2 regions of the Salipiger sp. genome follow, and region 2 is predicted to be linked to the other one. Evidence: riboswitches for the same ligand, from Rfam matches in the RefSeq annotation. Region 2 holds a riboswitch; the other holds the start of a gene.

Region 1 (10,075 bases), on a different contig from region 2:
GGCGTTGATCTTGGTCTTCCGGATGCGCTTGTCCTCGACCATCTCGTCGTATTTCTCGGTGACCGAGATCTCCGAGAACGGCACGCCGTAGATCTTCTCCACGTCATGCGGCGAGAACAGGTACATCGGCTCGTTGCGCTTGGCGAGCTCGAAGGTGACGTCGGGGATCACCACGCCGAGCGACAGCGTCTTGATGCGGATTTTCTCGTCGGCATTCTCGCGCTTGGTGTCGAGAAAGCGCAGGATATCGGGGTGGTGGGCGTTGAGATAGACCGCCCCCGCGCCCTGACGCGCGCCCAGCTGATTGGCGTAGGAGAAGCTGTCTTCGAGCAGCTTCATGATCGGGATGACGCCGGAAGACTGGTTCTCGATGCCCTTGATCGGCGCGCCGTGCTCGCGGATGTTGGTCAGCATCAGGGCGACACCGCCGCCGCGCTTGCTGAGCTGCAGCGCCGAGTTGATGCCGCGGCCGATGCTTTCCATGTTGTCCTCGAGCCGCAGCAGGAAGCAGGAGATCAGCTCGCCGCGGCTCTTCTTGCCGGCGTTGAGGAAGGTGGGCGTGGCGGGCTGGAAGCGGCCCGAGAGGATCTCTTCCATGAACGACATGGCGAGATCCTGATCGCCGCGCGCCAGCGCCAGCGAGACCATCACCACGCGGTCCTCATAGCGCTCTAGGAAGCGTTTCCCGTCGCGGGTCTTGAGCGTGTAGGAGGTGTAGTACTTGAACGCGCCGAGGAAGGTCGGGAAGCGGAACTTCTTCTTGAAGGCGGCGTCCCAGATCTGCTGCAGGAACGCGCGCGGATAGGCCTCGAGCACTTCAGCCTCGTAGTAGCCCTCCTCGACGAGGTAATCGAGCTTCTCGTCGAGCGAGTGGAAGAACACCGTGTTCTGGTTGACGTGCTGCAGGAAATACTGCCGCGCGGCCATGCGGTCGGCCTCGAAGCGGATATGGCCGTCCTCGTCGTAGAGGTTCAGCATCGCATTCAGCGCGTGGTAGTCGAGCGTCTCGCTCATGCGGTCAAGCATTCGGTCCCCCAGAAGGCGTGCAGCCCGTCTCTGACGCGGGCAATGTCGGTGAGCGTGCCGGCAAGCTCGAACTTGTAGAGCAGCGGCACGGAGCATTTCTTGGCGATGACATCGGCGGCGAGGCCATAGGTGGCCCCGAAATTGCGGTTGCCGCCGCCGATGACGCCGCGCAGGCGGCGGCGGTTCTCGGGACCGTTCAGAAAGCGGATGACCTGCTTGGGCACCGCGCCGCGGCCTTCACCGTCGGCATAGGTGGGGCAGATCAGCACGTAGTCCTCGGGCAGCTCCGGCAGCGCCGCCTTGGGCGAGACGGGGATGCGGCTGGCCGCCATCCCGAGCCCGTCCACGAAGCGCGCGGTGTTGCCGCTGGCCGAGGAGAAGTAGACGATCCCCGGCATGGTTCAGGAGGCGAGCGCGCCGATCATGTCGGGGCGGAAGCCCGACCAGTGGTCTTCGCCGGCGATGACCACGGGCGCCTGGCGGTAGCCAAGCTCGGTCACGCGCGCCATCGCGTCGGCATCCTCGGTGAGGTCCACCACGTCGTAGGGCAGGCCGCGGGCATCGAGGGCGCGGGTGGTGGCGGTGCACTGCACGCAGGCGGGCTTGGAATAGACGATGATCGACATGGGCGGCGTCCTCTTTGTGGCTGGCGGGCGAGGACGCGACTTGGGCGGGTCAGCCGCGCCGACCCGGTTCCGTGACACGCCCCGAACCCACCGTTCGTGGTCAAATCCTGTTGCTTCCGGCAGGTCTCCTGACTTGCGGCTCGGCGCGTTGACCAGCCTTCCCGGGGCGAGGCCCCAGTGGCGCGATTGGTCGTGCTCGCCACTTACAGTTGCGGGGGCAGCGCCGGCGTTTCACCGGCTTCCCTCTTGCCGGCGGATGATTCCGTCGGACACCTGAAGCAACTATATCTAGACCATGTAGCCTGAGGTGCGTCAATATGCAGTTGTGCAACGGTTCGGGGCACAAGAGCTTGTGTGCCCTTGCGGGCTTGGGAATCGGATGTTTGTGGGGGCGGATTCTTTCGCTGGGGGCGGAAATTGGGTGCCTGATTTATGGGCGGACGGGCGAATGCTTGCCTTCGGACTTGCTCGACGGCGCTGTGCTCGATCCCCACTCCCGCGCGGAGCAGAGGCCGCAGGCCGCCGCGCATCGCCGGCCCGCCCCCCGGGCTGGCGATTTTTTGACGTCGGCGCAGAGTTGTGAGGTCCTTCGGATTTGGCCGGGATAAACCAAGAGGTTCGTGACGGCGGTCGCCACCCCGCGGCCCGGCGATGCGCGGCGGCGCTTGCAGCGCCTTGGTTCCGCGCGATCCCCGTTCCAATGCCGGGTCTACGACCAAGGCCACATTGCCCGCCTCCCGGGCAACCTGTAGATTCGCGCCATCCGCTGTGAAGGATGCCGACATGGCCGTACCCTCCAAGACCCCCGCCAAGCGCCTGAGCGTCGCCTTCCTTCTGGCCGACCGCTTCACCCTCTCGGCCTTCGCCAATTTCGTCGACGTGCTGCGCCTCGCCGCCGACGAGGCCGATCTCTCGCGCCCGATCCTGTGCGACTGGGTGGTGCTGTCGGACAGTCTCGAGGCGGTGCGCTCGTCCTGCGGGGTGCGGGTGCAGCCCGAGAAGCGCCTGCGCCATGCCGGGCGCTACGACTATATCGTGGTGGTCGGCGGGCTGATCGGCGACAGCGCCGCGCTGGGCCCCGAGGCGCAGGGGTTCCTGCGTCGGCAGGCCAAGGCCGGCGTGCCGCTGGTGGGGCTCTGCACCGGCGTTTTCATCCTGCAACGGCTCGGGCTGCTCAAGGGCTACCGCTGCTGCGTGAGCTGGTTCCACCATCAGGATTTCCTCGACCAGTTCGAGGCCGAGACGCCGATCTCGGATCAGATCTTCGTCGTCGACCGCGACCGCCTGACCTGTTCCGGCGGGCACGGGGCGGCGCATCTGGCGGCCTTCCTCGTGCAGCGCCATGTCGGGCAGAACGCCGCGATCAAGAGCCTCAACATCATGATGATCGACGAGGCGATGAGCGGTGAGCGTCCGCAGCCCGGGCAGGCCACGGCGCGGCGCGCCGGCGATGCGCTGGTCAAGCGCGCGGTGCTCAGGATGCAGCAGAACCTAGAACATCCGAAGACGGTGGAGGAGCTGGCGCGCGAGCTGGAGGTGGGGCGGCGCACGCTCGAGCGGCGCTTCCTCGCGGACCTGCGTCAGACGCCGCTCAAGGTCTATCTCGATCTGCGGCTCGAGCGGGCGCTGCAGCGGCTGCGCGGGTCCGATGCCACGATCACCGAGATCGCGCTGGCCTGCGGCTTCTGCGACGGGCCGCATCTGTCGCGCACCCTCAAGGCCGAGCGCGGCGTGACCCCGGCCGAATACCGCAAGGCGCAGGCGGGGCAGGGGCGCGAGGAGGCGCAGCCGCCAGTGGGCGTGCTGATGCGCGGCGCGGAGTGACCGCGCCCACGCGAATTTCAGATGAGCGAGATCAGAGCTCGACGGTGACCTTGCCGCGCGGGTTCGAGCAGCAGGCGAGGATGTAGCCTTCCTCGATCTCCTCCTCGGTGATGCCGCCGTTGTGCACCATGTGCACCTCGCCCTCGAGCTTCTTGACCTTGCAGGTGCCGCAGACACCGAAGGTGCAGCCCGACGGGATCGCCACGCCGGCGCCGCGCGCCGCGGCGAGCACGGTGTCGGTCTCGGGGCCGGAGGCGGTGACGCCGGAGATGTCGAAGGTGATCTCGGCCTGCACGTCTTCTTCCGGCAGGTCGTCTTCCGGTACCGGGGCCTCGACCAGTTCGGGGCCGGGGGTGCCGGGCGCCTGGAAGCTCTCCTGATGGTAATGCTCCATGTCGAAGCCGAGGCCCGCCAGCGCTTCGCGCACCGCGGTCATGAAGCCCTCGGGGCCGCAGCAGAACACTTCCCGCTCGAGATAGTCCGGCGCCATCAGGCCAAGCATCAGCTGGTTGAACTGGCCCTGGTAGCCGGTCCACGGCTGGAACTTGTCACGCTGCTCCACCACCCAGCGCAGATCGAGCCCCTCGATGCGCGAGGCCATATGCTCGAGCCGCTCGCGGAAGATGATTTCCGACGGCGTGCGGGCGCAGTTGACGAAGACGATGTCGCAGGTGCGGCCACGGTCGTAGAACTCGGTGGCCATCGACATCATCGGGGTGATGCCCGAGCCGGCCGAGATGAACAGGTACTTCTTGGCCGGGTGCTCGGACGCGGTGAAGCGCCCGCCCGGGCCGAGCGCGCGCAGCGTCATGCCCGGCTTGAGGTTGTCCATGATCCAGCGCGTCCCGATGCTGTCGGGCTGGGCCTTCATCGTCATCGTCAGCGACAGCGGACGCGAGGGCGAGGAAGAGATCGTGTAGGTCCGGTAGAGCGGCCCGCCGGGCACCGGCAGTTCCAGCGTCAGGAACTGCCCGGCCTTGAAGTCGAAGGGCCGGCCCGAGGGCGACTGGAAGCACACGGTGATGACATTCGCCGTCTCGGGCAGGATGGAGACGCATTCCAGCGCCTCGTCGTCGGTCCAGTGTCCCGATGCGGCGACGAGGGAGGTGGTCATGGGCAGTTACTCCGCTGCGAGGGTGGCGGGGGCGTGGGCGGTGCGCATGCGGCCGAGATACCAGTTCACGAACTGGATCACGCCGTCTTCGTGGGTGGCCGAGTAGGGGCCAGGCTCGAAGGCGGGCGAGTTGATGCCCTGCTGGTTGTCCTCGACCACGCGGCGGTCTTCGTCGTTGGTGTGCTCCCAGACCGTGGTCAGGTTCTTGAGGTCGTAATCCACGCCCTCGACCGCGTCCTTGTTGACCAGCCAGGTGGTCTGCACCTCGGTCTCCTGCGGCCCGATCGGGGTGACGCGGAAGGTGATCGAGTGATCGCTGAGGAAGTGGTTCCAGGTCGTCGGGTAGTGGAACATCAGCAGCGTGCCGGCATCGAGGAACGGGATCTGGCCGAGACGCTTCTGCACCGCGATCTTGCCCGATACGGTGTAGCTCTCGGCGCCATCCAGCAGCGGCATCCGCGCGACGCGGAACTGGCCGCCGTCATCCATCTTGAAGCGCGACGGCGCACCGGCGGCCTCGAGGCGGCTGAAGTGCTTTTCGACCTTCTCAGGGAAGGTGCCGTCGGCGCTGACGCCGGTGATGGTCGGATCCTCGGGATAGGTGCGGCAGAGGTCGGGGTGGTTGCCGGCGCAGTGATAGCACTCTCGGTTGTTCTCCCAGACCAGCTTCCAGTTGCCCTTCTCGATGATCGTCGACTGGAACGCGACCTTGGCGTCCGACAGGTCGTGCACGCCAAGATAGGGGCTCACGGTCTCGGCGAAGCCATCGAAGGCGGGGGCATCAGTGGCAAGGCAGATATAGACAAGGCCCGCCACGGTGCGGCAGTGCACCGGCTTCAGCCCGTGCTTCGACGGGTCGAAATCGGGGCCCATGTCGCGCGCCCAGAGCAGCTTGCCGTCGAGGTCGTAGGTCCACTGGTGGTAGGGGCAGGTGAGCTTGGCGACGCGGCCCTGCGCAGCCGAGCACAGCACCGAGCCGCGGTGGCGGCACGAGTTGTGGAAGGCGACGATCTGGCCCTTGCCGTCGCGGATCACGATGACGTCGTAGGCGCCGATGCGCAGGCGCTGGTAGGCGCCGGTCTTCTCGAGCATGCAGGCCGGGAAGGCATAGAGCCACTCGCGGTACCAGATCGTCTCGAGGTCGGCCTCGTAGATCTCGGGCGAGGTGTAGAACGGTTGCGCAAGCGCATGGCCGGGACGGTGCTGGCTGAGCAGTTCGGAGAGCGGGGCGGTCGGGCTGGCCATGGCGAAACTCCTGTCGCGGGAGGGCTATTTCGGCGCACAGAGCCATCCTAGTCCGAAATTGGCAATTGGCAAAATCCTCATGTGGGTTTAGTTCAATTCATGTCACGGCGGCATTTTGCTCGTTTGCGACATCCCCAGCCTGAAAGCGACGTCCAGTGCCCAAACCCTATGACTTGCCGTCCCTTGGCGATCTCGCCTGTTTCGAGGCCGCTGCCCGAAATTTAAGCTTCAAACTGGCCTCAACCGAACTCAACGTCACGCCGGCGGCGGTGAGCCATCGCATCAAGGCGCTGGAAAACGAGCTGGGACAAACGCTTTTCAACCGCCAATACCGGGGTGTCGAGCTGACCGAGGCCGGGGCGCTGCTGTTTGTCTCGCTGCAAAGGGGATTCGAAACCATCTCGGACAGCGTCACCCGGATTCGCAGCCGGCACGACCGCACCGGGGTGTCGCTGGCGGCCACCACCGCGATGAGCGGGCTCTGGCTGACCCCGCGCCTGGCGGCGTTCTGGAAGGAGCATCCGGGCGTCGCGATATCCCAGCTCATCCAGGACGACCGCAAGCCGCAGGGGGTGGACCTGTCGATCCACTATGGCGATCCGGACGCGGAGGATGACGAGACGCGGGTGCTCTTTCGCGACCGCATCCTTGCCCTCGGCACCGAGCAGTTCGCCAGGACCTATGGCATCACCCGGCTGGCGGATCTTTCCGACGTGCCGCTGATCCACACCCAGTCTGGCGTGAACCCCTATACCGAGTGGTCCGAGTGGTTCGCCTATCTCGACCGGCCGGCGCCGCGCGGCCCGGGGTTTTTCCTTAACAACTACCTCATCTCGCTGCAGGCCGCGGAAGATCATGTCGGCGCGGTGCTGGGCTGGGAAGGGCTGCTTGGCGGTCATCTCGAAAGCCGCCGACTGGTGCCGCTGGTGCCCGACGAGATGCCCTCGCCGCACCCGTTCTACCTCCGCATCCACGGCCGCGCCTCGGCCAACGCGCGGCTCTTCGCGGACTGGTTGGCGGAGCACTGAGCGGGCGCGGCGGCGTCGCCTTGTTCCGCGCCGGACAGCGCTCGGGAGACAGCCCTAGAAAGACAAAACCGGCGAGCCAGAGCCCGCCGGTCAGTCGTGCCTCGTGGTGCCGCGTCAGCTGCGCGGCTTGAGGTTCTCGGGATCGTAGAGCGGGGCGTAGCCGATGCCGGCGACCTCGACCTCGAAGGGCTCGTCAAAGTAGGTCACCTTCAGCTTGCGCCCCAGTTCGCAATACTCCTGCGGCAGGTAGGCCAGCATGATGTTCTTGCCCACGCTCGGGCCGAAGGCCTGAGAGGTGGTGTAGGAGCGGCGGCCGAGGCTGTCGATCAGCACCTCGTCGGTCTCGGGGTCCATCACCGGCATGGTGTTCACCGGGTAGCGGGCCACGCCCTGACTGTCGATGTTGTCGTGCATGACCAGCGTGCAGAGCATCGCGGGCTGGTGTTCGCGCGCCTTGAACTCGACATGCTTCGCCTTGCCGCGGAAGTCCGCTTCCTTGACCTTCGGACGCGCCAGCGCGGCCTCGATCAGGTTGTACTGGGTGTGCAGGTCGGCGTTCTGCAGACGCAGCGACTTCTCGAGGCGGCGCGAGTTCGCGTAGGTCTCGACCCCCATCGCCATCACGCCGGTTTCACGCAGCGCATCCCAGACGGCGAGGCCGTCCTCGTAGGGCATGTGCAGTTCCCAGCCCTGTTCGCCGACATAGGAGATGCGGAAGGCCGTGACGGTCTTGCCCGCGATCTCGATCGGCTTGATGGCCGCGAAGGGGAAGTTCTCGATGTCGAGCCCGGCCGGGTCGGCCACCACCTTTTTCAGCGTCTCGCGGGCGTTCGGGCCCCAGATGCCGATGGTGGTGAACTTCTCGGTCACGTCGGTGATGGTCACGTCGAGCCCGCGGTCCTGCGCGGTGCGCTTCATGTACATCAGGTCGCGCGGGCCGGCATCGGCGCCGTTCACCATGCGGATGCGGTCGCCCATGCGGAACACGGTGAAGTCCGCCCGCACCATGCCCTCGTCATCGAGCATGTGGGTGTAGATGCCCTTTCCGATATTGGCGTCGCCACCGATCTTCGCGGCGCAGAGCCACTCCATCAGGGCCACGTGATCCGGGCCCTCGATATCGGTGATGTGGAAGTGCGACAGGTTGATGATCGCACAATCGTTCGACATCTCGAGCTGCTCGGCGTTGGACACGCGCCAGAAGTGGCGGTTGTCCCACTCGTTTTCGCGCACCGGCACCTGGTCGGCGTATTTTTCGAGCAGGTGCTCATTGGCCGCGTAGCCATGCGCCCGTTCCCAGCCGCCAAGCTCCATGAAGTAGCCGCCGAGCTCGACCTCGCGCTCGTAGAACGGCGAGCGGCGGATGCCGCGGGCGTTGCCGAAGGGTTCGCGCGGGTGGACCGGCGGGTTGTAGATCTTCTTGGCGGTCTCTTCGCAGCGGCCCCAGATGAAATCCTCGCTCAGCTGGAAATCCTGGAAGCGCGCGTAATCGATGCCGTGATGGTCGATATGGGTGCGGCCGTCGGTCATCCAGTCGACGATCAGCTTGGCCATGCCGGGCGCGTCCTTGACCCAGATCGCCACGGCGTACCACAGGCCGCGCACCTTGCGGCTTTCGCCCATCGAGGGGCCGCCATCGGTGGTGGTCTGCAGCAGGCCGTTGAACGAGTGGCTCTCGTTGAAGCCAAGCTCGCCGAGGATCGGGGTGAGCTCCATGGCACGTTCAAGCGGCTCGATCACGTCCTCGAGCTCGAGGTCGCGCATCGACGGCCCGAGGCGGGCCTGGCCCTTCTCGAGAATGTCGCGCGGGTGCACCATGCGCGGCTCTTTCTCGTAGTAGTAGCCCCACTCGATCTGGCCGCCCTCGGTGGTCTCGGGATCGCCGGTGTCGCGCAGGTAGGCGGAGTTGCCCTGGTCGCGGAGCAGCGGACGGCCGATCTCGAGGCCGGTGCCGGCAAACTCATCGTAGGGGCCGAAGAAGGTCAGCGGGTGGTCGACCGGCATCACCGGCAGATCCTCGCCCACCATGTCGGCGATCAGGCGGCCCCAGAGGCCGGCACAGACCACGACGTGATCGGCCATGATGGTGCCGCGGTGGGTTTTCACGCCCACGACGCGTCCGTTTTCCTGGATCAGCGCGAGCGCCGGGGTGTTGGCGAAGGCGCGCAGCTTGCCGGCCTTTTCGCCGGCATCCACCAGCTTGCCCGCCACGGTCTGCGAGCGCGGCACCACGAGGCCGGCATCCGGGTCCCACATGGCGCCCTGGATCTGGTCTTCCTCGAGCAGCGGGAACTTCTCCTTGGCCTCGGCGGCCGAGATCATCTGCACGCGGGTGCCGAAGGCGCGGCCCGAGTCGCAGCGGCGCTTGAGCTCTTGCATGCGCTCGTCATCGCCGACGCGCGCAACTTCGAGGCCGCCGATGCGCGAGTAGTGGCCGAGCTTTTCATAGAAATCGACCGAGTAGGTCGAGGTCCAGGTGCTCAGCAGGTCGTGGCTGGTGACGTAGCAGAAATCCGAGGCGTGGCCGGTCGAGCCGATATCGGTCGGGATGGCGGATTTGTCGATGCCGACGATGTCGGTCCAGCCGCGCTCGATCAGGTGGTGCGCGACAGACGCGCCGACGATGCCTCCGAGGCCGACGATAACGACGTTTGCGCGTTCAGGAAACGAAGACATGGTGCGTTCCACTTGTCTTGAGATGGTGTCGAAACTTTCCGATGCCGGGGCATCGGTGGCTAGCGCTCGACCGGCATTCACCGGACCGAAAACGACGACCCGCGGCCCGGATCGGCGAAGGGCGGGCAGGCCGCCAAGGGGGGCAGGGCAGGGGCGGCACGGGAGGGAAGGGGGCGTGCGCCGCGGTTGCCCTAGAGATACGCCCGGGGAGGCGGGCGCGAAACATGGAGGGCAGACTTGCAGCAAAGCGGTGGCGAAAAACAGGACGATTGCGTCAATGCGGGATGATCGCTACGACAGCCTATCAGGAATCCTCCGCGCCGCAGGACCCGTGCCCATGGACCAAGCCGCCCGCACCCCCTCCGCCCCCGCCCGAACCGCCTCTGCGCGCGCGCTCAGGCCGCGCAAGGACAGTGCCCGCCTGTCGGTGGGCTTCATCCTGTCGCGCAAGTTCACCCTCTGCGCCTTTGCCAATTTTGTCGACGTGCTGCGGCTGGCGGCGGATGAGGGCGACCGCTCGCGCCCGATCCTGTGCA
Region 2 (10,075 bases):
GCGGTGCCGATCACCTCGGCTGAGGCCACCCCCTCGCGCCCGAAGCTCGAGCCGCCAAGGATGTGCGAGGCCAGCGCGCCGTTGGGATAGAGCCGCATCTCGCGCGGACCGAAAAGAAGGCCCGGCTCGCCGATATCATGCACGGCCTGCATCTGCTCGGGGCTGATTTTCTTCTTCACCCACAGGAACTTGCGCTTGGGATCGGTGAAATCCTTCAGCATCCGCTCCTCGTCGAGATCCGGGAAGATCGCCTTCAGCTCCTTGGCGGCGCGCTGCGGCTCGATCATCTGCTGCGGATGGGCGTAGAGAGAATGGGTCTCCATGTTGGTCGCGAGGATGCGGCCATGACGGTCGGTGATGTCGGCGCGGCTGGCGATGATCGAGGCGCCGCTGGCGTGGGCGCGCGGCTCGGCCGGCTCCGAGGCGGCGAGCATGCCCATGCGGGCGCCGACCACGGTGAAGGCCACGAGGAACATCACGCTCATGACCAGAAGGCGACCCTCGGCGCGCACCCGCGCCTTGTCGCGCATCTGCTCGTGGCGGATGCGCAGGTTCTCGCGTTCGATGGCGTCGGGGTTCTCGCCCTTCTGGCGGGCTTCGAGGATGCGGGCGAGCGGGCGAAGCGGCGTGCGGGTCATTGCGATGCCCCCGCGCTCGAGACGTCGATGGGATCCATCACCACCAGCGGCTGGGTCACCGGGTAGGCGACCTGATCGACGCGGCCGAACTGATCGGGACGCATCGGCAGCAGCTCGAGCCGGGGAAAGTTGATCTCGGCCAGATCGCGCAGCCGGTCGGGGCGGTTGAGATAGGCCCATTCCGCCTTGAGGATCGACAGCCGTGCCCGGGCATCGGCAATGTTGCGATGCAGCCGGTCGACGTTGTCGAGCGCCTCCTTGGTGTCATAATTCTCGCGATAGGCCCAGAAAGCGAGGCCGATCAGGCCCAGGAACGTGGTCACGTAGAGCAGCGTTCGCATCAGCGTTTCCCCTTGAGCTGAGGCATGTTGAGCTTTTCCGCGCCGATCTCGCCGGCGGCGGCATCGGTGCGTTTGCCGATCCGGAGCCGCGCCGAGCGGGCGCGCGGATTGGCGGCCAGTTCCTCGTCATCCGGGCCAACGGCCTTGCGGGTGACGAGGACGAATTGCGGATCCTCGGTCTCGGTGGCGGGCGCGTAGCGGCTCACCGTGTTGAGCTTGCCCGAGCGCGCCTGGAAGAAGCGCTTGACCATGCGGTCCTCGACCGAGTGGAAGGTCACGACGCAGAGCCAGCCGCCGGGTTTCAGCGCCCGTTCGGCGGCCATGAGGCCACGCCAGAGCGCGCCATACTCGTCGTTCACCGCGATGCGCAGCGCCTGGAAGCTGCGCGTGGCGGGGTGCGACTGGCCGGGCTTGGGACGCGGCAGGCAGGCCTCGACGATCGCCGAGAGACGCGCGGTGGTCTCGATCGGCTCCTGGTCGCGGGCCTTGACGATGGCGCGGGCGATGCGGCGCGAGGCGCGCTCTTCGCCGTAGGTATAGAGAACATCGGCCAGCGCCGTCTCGTCGAGGCGCTTGACCAGGTCGGCGGCGCTCTCGCCCGACTGTTCCATGCGCATGTCGAGCGGGCCGTCCTTCATGAAGGAGAAACCGCGTTCGGCGATGTCGAGCTGCATCGACGACACGCCAAGATCCAGCACCACGCCGTCGGCGTCGCTGACGAAGCTGTCCATGTCGGCGAAATTGCCCTCGACCAGTTCCAGCCGGCCGCCATACTCGCCGATCCACTCCTGCGCCATCTGGTGCGCCAGCGGATCGCGGTCGATGCCGATGACCTTGTCGGCGCCGGCGTCGAGCAGGCCGCGGGAATAGCCCCCTGCCCCGAAGGTGCCGTCGACCCAGGTGCCGCTGACCGGCGCCACGGCCTCGAGCAGAGGCCGCAGGAGAACCGGAACATGCGGCGCGCCGTTATCGTGATCCGCCGCAGGTGCCATCTCAGATCTCCTCGTCCTCGTCGTCTTCATCGAGCAGTTCCAGCGGATCGCCGTCGAAATCGGCCAGCTCGTCCTCGGTCTCCTCGAGGTCGGCCTCGTAGGCCGCGGGCTCCCAGATCTGGAAGGTGTCGACGGTACCGATGAACTGCGCTTCGTTCTCGAGCGCGATCTTGTCGCGCAGCTTGACAGGAATCACGATCCGCCCGGTGTCGTCAACGCTCGACGTGACCGACTGGGCCGAGATCAGCCGCTCGAGCAGGCGCCGCTTGCGCGAGCCACGCTTCATGTTGCTGATGCGGTCCTCGATGGCCTCGATTTCCTGGATGGTGAAGCATTCGAGATACTTGCGGCGCTGGTCGCCGTAAACGATCACGAAATTGGGGTTCAGACCGTCGGTCCAGTCCGGGTCACCGGCTTCGAGGACACGGCGAAAAGAGGCCGGGATAGACACCCTGCCCTTGCTGTCGACCTTATGCCGACTTTCGCCTCTGAACCTCAGCCTGCGGCCCAATGTCCCTACTCACAGCCCCCTGAAACGAAATACGGCGGGTTGATCTGCTGCCACCGATCAACCCGCCGCCTTGACCCGCTGTGCGGGCTTGTCCAGCTGCGCGCGCCACCTGGGGGGATGTCTGCTCGCTCGCGCGCCGGATCTCTGTGTTACGATGAAGGGCGGGTGCCTGTATGAACCTGCTCTTTTATTGTTCTGGGTGTTTGCCGGGGCGTTGTTGTTTGCCCTCTGTCCCGTCCCTCATCGTGGTTAAAGGTATGACATGGGAATTCATGGGAGGCAACGGGGAATTTCGGGAGATGGCACAAGTTCTTGTTCGCAGACCCTGTGAAAAACAACATCTAGGGTGCTGTTTCGCCAAAACTCACAAACATGTGGTGAGCGGGAACCTGCGCGCAACTATATATAGTCACGCTGTCGTGAAGATGTCACGGGCCATAAAATCCCAAAAATGTTTTGTTGCGAAATGCACATTTTTCGGCATCTCAGTCACAGGCCAGATTCGACTGCGGGAAACCCGGTGAATCGCCCTCGAATCCGGCGCCGATACCCTCCCGAGACCACGTGGGGGCAGTATTTCCCAAATCAGTTCCATGCAATCCCATGCCCGGTGCCATCCATTCCCATGCGGCCCCGAATCCACGTCTTCCGAGACGGCACCAAGGAAGCACTTGTGCGGTGAGGCGAGCCGGACTAAGCGGAGCGGGCCTCGGTTCCGGGCCTTGTCCGGAGAATAGGGAACGCGGTGCAAACCCGCGACTGCCCCCGCAACTGTGAGCGGCGAGTGCGACCGGCATATGCCACTGGGCGATACGCCCGGGAAGGCCCGCGTCGCGCGATGACCCGCAAGTCAGGAGACCTGCCAAGGTGATCACCCTCCCCACGCGCGGGGCGCGCATCGGGGTACGGTCTTTCCGTTCGTGGTGACAACCGCACCGTTCACGGGAGCCGGGGTGTCCCCCGACCTTTCCGCGAACACCACGACAGCCGCCCCCTGCCCGGGGGCCGATATGGAAAGGATGGACCATGAAGAAACATGTCCTCACCTCCGCCTCGGTGCTGGCTCTGAGCACCACGCCGCTGCTCGCGCAGGACGACAGCTATTACGAACTGCCGACGCTGATCCTCAACGTGGGATTTGAATCCACCACACCGCTGCGCACCGGCGTCGCCGTCGACGTGCTCACCGAGGACGACCTGCAGGACGAGGCCGACACCCGCGTGATCGACATTCTCGCCCGCCAGCCCGGCGTGACGATCCGCTCGAACGGGCCGCTCGGCACCAATGCCGGTATCGCGATCCGCGGCGTGTCGCAGCAGAACATCGCGGTGCGCATCGACGGCATCGACGTCTCGGATCCGTCGGGCACGCAGGTGGCCTACGATTTCGGCGGCCTCACCGGCGGCGATATCGGCCAGATCGAGATCCTGCGCGGCTCGCAATCAGCGCTGGTCGGCTCCGAAGCCATCGGCGGCGTGATCAACATCACCACCAAGCGCGCCAAGCGCGACGGGCTCAGCGCCGAGGGCTTCCTCGAATACGGCAGCTACGAGACCTTCCGCTCCGCCGCGACGCTCTACAACAAGGGCGAGGGCCACGAGACCGCGGTCACCCTCTCCTACGTGAAGACCGACGGCTTTTCCGCCGCCGACGAGGACGGGCTGAACTACGGCACCTCGAACCCCACCGACAAGAACGACGAGGCCGACGGCTTCGAGGCGCGCCGCCTGAGCTTCTCGGGCAGCTACGACCTTGGCGGCGGCGCGGCCCAGCTGCAGCTCTCCGGCTTCGCCGAGGAATCGCAATACGATTACGACGAGAGCGCTTCTGGCCGGGTGTTCGACGGCTCGCCCGACGACGTGACCGACCGCGAGCAATACGGCCTGCGCGCCGCGCTGCTGTTCTCCTCCGACATCTTCGACCACGAGGCCTCGGTCAGCTGGTACCACACCGAGCGCACGCTGCACGGCACCTCGCTCGACAGCTATGCCGCCGACACGCCGCCCTATAACGGCACGCCCTACCCGTTCCGCTTTGCCTATGAAGGCGCGCGGATGAACTACCGCTACCAGCTGGGCTTCTCGCCCAGCGCCACGACCCGCGCGGTGGTCGGCGTCGAGCGCACCGAGGAGTACTACAAGGACGACATCTCGGGCGCGTCGAGCTGGGGCCCCTATGGCAGCAGCCAGCGGCAGGAGAGCAGCGTCAACTCGCTCTTCACCGAGCTGACCGCCAGCCCGACCGACGACATCGACCTGAGTTTCGCGCTGCGGCAGGACACCCATTCCGAGTTCGGCGGCTTCACCACCGGGCGCCTCTCCGCCGTCTGGCGCGCGGCGCCCGACCTCACCTTCCGCGCCAACCTCGCCAACGGCTACCGGGCGCCCTCGAATTACGAGCTCTACGACGCCTATTCCGGCAATGCCGATCTCGAGCCCGAGACCTCGGTGAGCTTCGACCTCGGCGTCGAGAAGCGCTACGGCGATAGCGCCTGGGTGCGCGCCACCGCGTTCTGGATCGAGGCCGAGGACATCATCGACTACTCCTATACCAGCTACCAGTACGTGCAGGCCGACGGCGTCAGCAGCCGCGCGGGTCTTGAACTCGCAGGCGCGGTCGAGGTGAACGACCGGGTGACGCTCGACGGCAGCTACACCTGGACCGACAGCTGGACCACCGCCTCGCTCGACAGTTCGGGCTGGCAGGTCTCGGTGCCCGAGCACGCCTTCTCGCTTGGCGTCACCGCCGACCTCTCCGACCGCGCGCGCCTGCGCGTGAGCGGGCTGTACGAGGCCGACCGCGAGGAGCTCGACGATTACGGGCTGGTGAACACCACCTTCAGCTATGACGTGACCTCGGACGTGCAGGCCTATTTCCGCGTCGAGAACCTGTTCGCCGAGGACTACCAGACCGTTCCGGGCTACGGTCAGTCCGGTCGTGCCTATTACGCGGGGATCCGTGCGAGCTTCTAAGCTCATATGCTTCGCCGCCGCGCTGTCATTATTGACCGGCGCGGCGGCGGCCGACGGCGCGGGCCCGGCCCGTGTCGTCTCTCTCAATGTCTGCACCGACCAGCTGGCGCTGCTGCTGGCGGCCCCCGGCCAGCTGGTGTCGGTCTCGCCCCTGGGCCACGACCCGCGCAGCTCGGCGATGGCCGCAGAGGCCGCCGCCCTGCCCGCCAATGCCGCCCATGCCGAGGAGATCGTGCTGCTCGAGCCCGACCTCGTGCTCGCCGGCACCTATACCGCGCGCGCCGCCACCGACATGCTTGAACGGCTCGGCTACCGGGTCGAACGCTTCGCCCCGGCCAACGCCATCGAGGACGCGCGGCAGAACCTCCTGCGCATGGGCGCGCTGCTTGGCCGCGAGGCCGAGGCCGAGGCCCTGCTGGCGCGCTTCGACATACGTCTCGCCGATCTGCGCGACGCGCCCGAGAGGCGTCCGCTGGTGGCCTATTACCTGCCCTTCAACGAGACCGCCGGGGTGCAATCGCTCACCGGCGAGATCCTCGCCGCCGCCGGCATGGCAAACATCTCCGAGGCGCGCGGCCTGCCCTATGGCGGGCGGCTGCCGCTGGAGGAGCTGGTGCTCGCCCAGCCCGACCTGATCCTCGTGGGCCAGCCCTATGACAGCCCCTCGCAGGCGACCGCACTGCTGCAGCACCCGGTGCTGCGCGCCACGGGCCGCCTGCGCGAGATCCCCGACGGGCAGAACTGGATCTGCGGCACGCCCTTCCTGCTCGACGCGGTCGAGGCGATGCGCGAGCTGCGCCGCGACTGGGAGGCGGCGCAATGAAGCTGGCGCTGACCCTCTCCGCCCTCGTGCTGGCGCTGGTTTTGGCCTCGCTGTCGCTGGGCTATGCACCGCTGCCGCTTTCGGCGGTGCTGGGCGGCGTTCTGGGCGCGGGCGATCCGCTGCATGTCATGGTGATGCAGGAAATCCGCCTGCCCCGCACCGCGCTCGCAGCCCTCGTGGGCGCGGCGCTCGGCCTCTCCGGGGCTGCGATGCAGGGCTACCTGCGCAACCCGCTGGCCGAGCCCGGATTGATCGGCGTCTCGGGCTCCGCGGCGCTCGGCGCGGTGATCGCTTTGCAGACCGGCCTGTCCGCCGCCTTCGCCCTCGCCCTGCCGCTGATGGCGCTGGTCTTCGCGCTCGGTGCGGTCGCGTTGATCCTGCTGCTCGCCGGCCCGCGCGGCGGATCGCTAACGCTGATCCTGGCGGGCATCGCGGTCTCGGCGCTCGCGGGCGCGCTGACCTCGCTGGCGCTGAACCTGTCGTCGAACCCCTACGCCACCTTCGAGATCGTGTTCTGGATGATGGGCTCTGTCGCCGACCGCTCGCTCACCCATCTCGCCCTGGCCGCACCCCTGGTGGCGCTTGGCGGCGCGGTGCTGCTGACGCTGGGCCGCGGGCTCGACGCGCTGACGCTGGGCGAGGACGGCGCACAGGCGCTTGGCGTGTCGATGACGGCGCTGCGGCTGAAGCTGCTCTTCGGCACCGCCGCTGCCGTGGGCGCCGCCACCGCCGTCGCGGGTGCCGTGGGCTTCGTCGGGCTCGTGGTGCCGCACCTGCTGCGCCCGCTCTGCGGCGCGCGTCCCTCGCGGCTGCTCTGGGCCTCGGCGCTTGGCGGCGCGGCGATGCTGCTCGCCGCCGACATTGCCGTGCGCCTGATCCTGCCCGAGCGCGACCTCAAGCTCGGCGTCGTCATGGCACTGATCGGCGCACCACTGTTCCTGCACCTGATCTACAAGACGCGGAGGGGCGGATGAGCCTGCTGTCGCTCGAAGCGCTCACCGTCAGGCGCGGCCCCTGCCCGGTGGTCGACGGCGTGAGCCTTAAGATCGCGCCGGGAGAATGCGTCGGCCTGATCGGCCCCAACGGCGCCGGCAAGACCACCCTGATGCGCGCCGCCCTCGGCCTGATGAAACACGAGGGCCACTCTTCTCTCACTGAGCTGCCCGCCCGCGCCCGCGCCCGCGCCGCTGCCTGGCTGCCGCAATCGCGCGAAATCGCCTGGCCGGTGACGGTCGAGACGCTGGTGGCCCTCGGCCGCCTCCCGCATGACAGCCGCGCCGGCGACCTGCGCGCCGAGGCGGTCGGGCGCGCGCTCGAGCGCATGGGCCTCACCGCCTTCGCCCGGCGCCGCGCCACCGAGCTCTCGGGGGGCGAGCAGGCCCGGGTGCTGATCGCCCGCGCGCTGGCGCAGGAGGCACCGCTGCTGATGGCCGACGAGCCCATCGCCGGGCTCGACCCGGCGGCGCAGATCGCCACGCTCAGGGTGTTCGAGGATCTGGCCCGCGAGGGCCACGCGGTGCTGGTCTCGCTGCACGACCTGACGCTGGCGGCGCGCCACTGCACCCGGCTGATCCTGCTCGACCGCGGCCGCATCGCCGCCGATGGCCCGCCGCTCGAGGTGCTGAGCGAGGCCCGGCTGGCCGAGGTCTTCCACCTGCGCGGCCACATGCTACAGACCGAAGACGGCCCGCTCCTGCAAGCGCTCGACGTGCTGGGCTGAGGCGGCTGCCTGCCCTGTAAGCGCGCGGACCGGCCCGCACCGCCCACGCGCCGCATCCGCTTGACCCTGCCGGCGGCTTCGCCCAAAACCGGCGCAAAGGACATGACCATGACCACCCCCCTGATCACCGACAGCCACTGTCACCTCGATTTCCCGGATTTCGACGCCGAGCGCCCGGACGTCATCTCCCGCGCCGTCGAAGCCGGCGTGCACCGCATGGTGACGATCTGCACCCGCCTGCGCAACGAGCCGCAGGTCCGCGCCATCGCCGAGGCCAACGACCCGGTGTTCTACGCCGCCGGCACCCATCCGATGAGCGCCGCCGAGGAACCTTTGGCGACGGTCGACGAGCTGGTCGCCCTGTCGCAGCATCCGAAATTCGTCGGCATCGGCGAGACCGGGCTCGACTACCACTACACCGCCGAGAGCGCCGAGGTTCAGAAGACCTCGCTCGGCATCCATATCGAAGCGGCGCAGGAGACCGGCCTGCCGCTGATCATCCATGCCCGCGCCGCCGATGATGACATGGCCCGCATCCTCTCCGAGGCCTATCGCGCCAAGCCCTATTCCTGCGTCATGCATTGCTTCTCCTCCTCGGCGGAGCTCGCCAAGGCGGCGCTCGATTGCGGCTTCTACCTGTCAATGTCGGGCATCGCGGCCTTCCCGAAATCGAAGGAGCTGCGCGAGATCTTCGCCAGCGCGCCGCTCGAGCGCATCCTCGTCGAGACCGACAGCCCCTACCTCGCCCCGCCGCCCTATCGCGGCAAGCGCAACGAGCCCGGCTACAGCGTCTACACCGCCAAGGTCGGCGCCGAGAGTTTCGGCCTCTCCTACGAGGATTTCGCCCGCGCCACCGAGGAAAACTTCGAGCGCCTCTTCGCCAAGGCCGCCGCGTGGGCCCCGGAGACCGCATGAACGAGCTGCGTTTCACTATCCTGGGCTGCGGCTCCTCGGGCGGCGTGCCGCGTCTCGGCGGCCACTGGGGCGAATGCGACCCGGCCAACCCGCGCAACACGCGGCGGCGCTGCTCGATGCTGGTCGAGCGCGACGGCCCCGACGGCACCACGCGGGTGCTGATCGACACCACCCCCGACATGCGCCAGCAACTTCTCGACGCAGGCATAGGCCATCTCGACGCGGTCGCCTGGACCCACAGCCACGCGGATCACACCCACGGGCTCGACGACCTGCGCCAGATCGTCTTCAACCGGCACGACCGGCTGCCGGTCTGGGCCGATGGCGACACCCAGAACGCGCTTCTGGCGCGGTTCGGCTATGCCTTCGTGCAGCCCGAGGGCAGCCCCTACCCGCCGATCCTCGAGATGCACACGATCGGCGAGTGCCCCTTCACCATTCAGGGCGCCGGCGGCCCGATCACGCTGACCCCGTTCGAGGTCGACCACGGCAGCATCGATGCGCTCGGCTTCCGCATCGGCAAGGTGGCCTACCTTCCGGACGTGATCCGCATCCCCGAGGCGAGCTGGGCGCATCTTCAGGGGCTCGACTGCTGGATCCTCGACGCGCTGCGCCGCACCCCGCACCCGACCCACGCCCATCTCGATCTGGCGCTGGAATGGATCGCCAAGGCGCAACCGAAAGAGGCGGTGCTCACCAACATGCATATCGATCTCGACCACGACATCGTCGCCGCCGAGACCCCGGACCACATCCGCCCGGCTTATGACGGCATGGTCCTGCGCTATGCGCTCTGAGCCCACGCCCGTCCAAAGCCCCCACAAGACACGTCCCACCAAACCTCACCGCCCCGCGCCGCACCCTGGTCTTCTCTACGTCCCAAATACTCACCTCGCCCCCATCCGCCCTTGCCACCGCCGGGCCAGCAGCGCCGCAGCCCCGCGCCCGCTCCTGACTGAGCCTCACCGCCCCGCACCGCGCCCCCACCTTCTCTACGTCCCAAATACTCACCTCCACCCCGTCCGCCCTTGCCACCGCCGGGCCAGCAGCGCCGCAGCCACTCGCCCGCCCCTGACAGAGCCTCACCGCCCCGCGCCGCGCCCCCACCTTCTCTACGTCCCAAATACTCACCTCCCAGCCAGCCGCCCCTCCCGCCGCCGGG

Evidence for each region. A riboswitch is a leader RNA that binds a small molecule or an ion and turns the genes downstream of it on or off. The one in region 2 is predicted to bind cobalamin.
Region 1: another riboswitch for cobalamin. It lies ahead of nrdH (glutaredoxin-like protein NrdH); the one in region 2 lies ahead of AC6RA4_RS11215 (TonB-dependent receptor plug domain-containing protein).

Annotation. Positions count from the first base shown of each region.
Region 1 is NZ_JBYNAH010000083.1:1,457-11,531, forward strand. Features, by position in the region: gene nrdE (class 1b ribonucleoside-diphosphate reductase subunit alpha) at 1-1,026, opposite strand, end outside; gene nrdI (class Ib ribonucleoside-diphosphate reductase assembly flavoprotein NrdI) at 1,011-1,424, opposite strand; gene nrdH (glutaredoxin-like protein NrdH) at 1,428-1,652, opposite strand; cobalamin riboswitch at 1,754-1,944, opposite strand; gene AC6RA4_RS11550 (GlxA family transcriptional regulator) at 2,436-3,476, shown strand; gene AC6RA4_RS11555 (FAD-binding oxidoreductase) at 3,508-4,590, opposite strand; gene AC6RA4_RS11560 (aromatic ring-hydroxylating oxygenase subunit alpha) at 4,597-5,835, opposite strand; gene AC6RA4_RS11565 (LysR family transcriptional regulator) at 5,991-6,863, shown strand; gene AC6RA4_RS11570 (GcvT family protein) at 6,978-9,539, opposite strand; gene AC6RA4_RS11575 (GlxA family transcriptional regulator) at 9,877-10,075, shown strand, end outside.
Region 2 is NZ_JBYNAH010000079.1:4,463-14,537, reverse strand. Features, by position in the region: gene AC6RA4_RS11235 (peptidoglycan D,D-transpeptidase FtsI family protein) at 1-638, opposite strand, end outside; gene ftsL (cell division protein FtsL) at 635-979, opposite strand; gene rsmH (16S rRNA (cytosine(1402)-N(4))-methyltransferase RsmH) at 979-1,971, opposite strand; gene mraZ (division/cell wall cluster transcriptional repressor MraZ) at 1,973-2,482, opposite strand; cobalamin riboswitch at 3,176-3,363, shown strand; gene AC6RA4_RS11215 (TonB-dependent receptor plug domain-containing protein) at 3,509-5,455, shown strand; gene AC6RA4_RS11210 (ABC transporter substrate-binding protein) at 5,442-6,278, shown strand; gene AC6RA4_RS11205 (FecCD family ABC transporter permease) at 6,275-7,252, shown strand; gene AC6RA4_RS11200 (ABC transporter ATP-binding protein) at 7,249-7,998, shown strand; gene AC6RA4_RS11195 (TatD family hydrolase) at 8,107-8,913, shown strand; gene AC6RA4_RS11190 (MBL fold metallo-hydrolase) at 8,910-9,710, shown strand.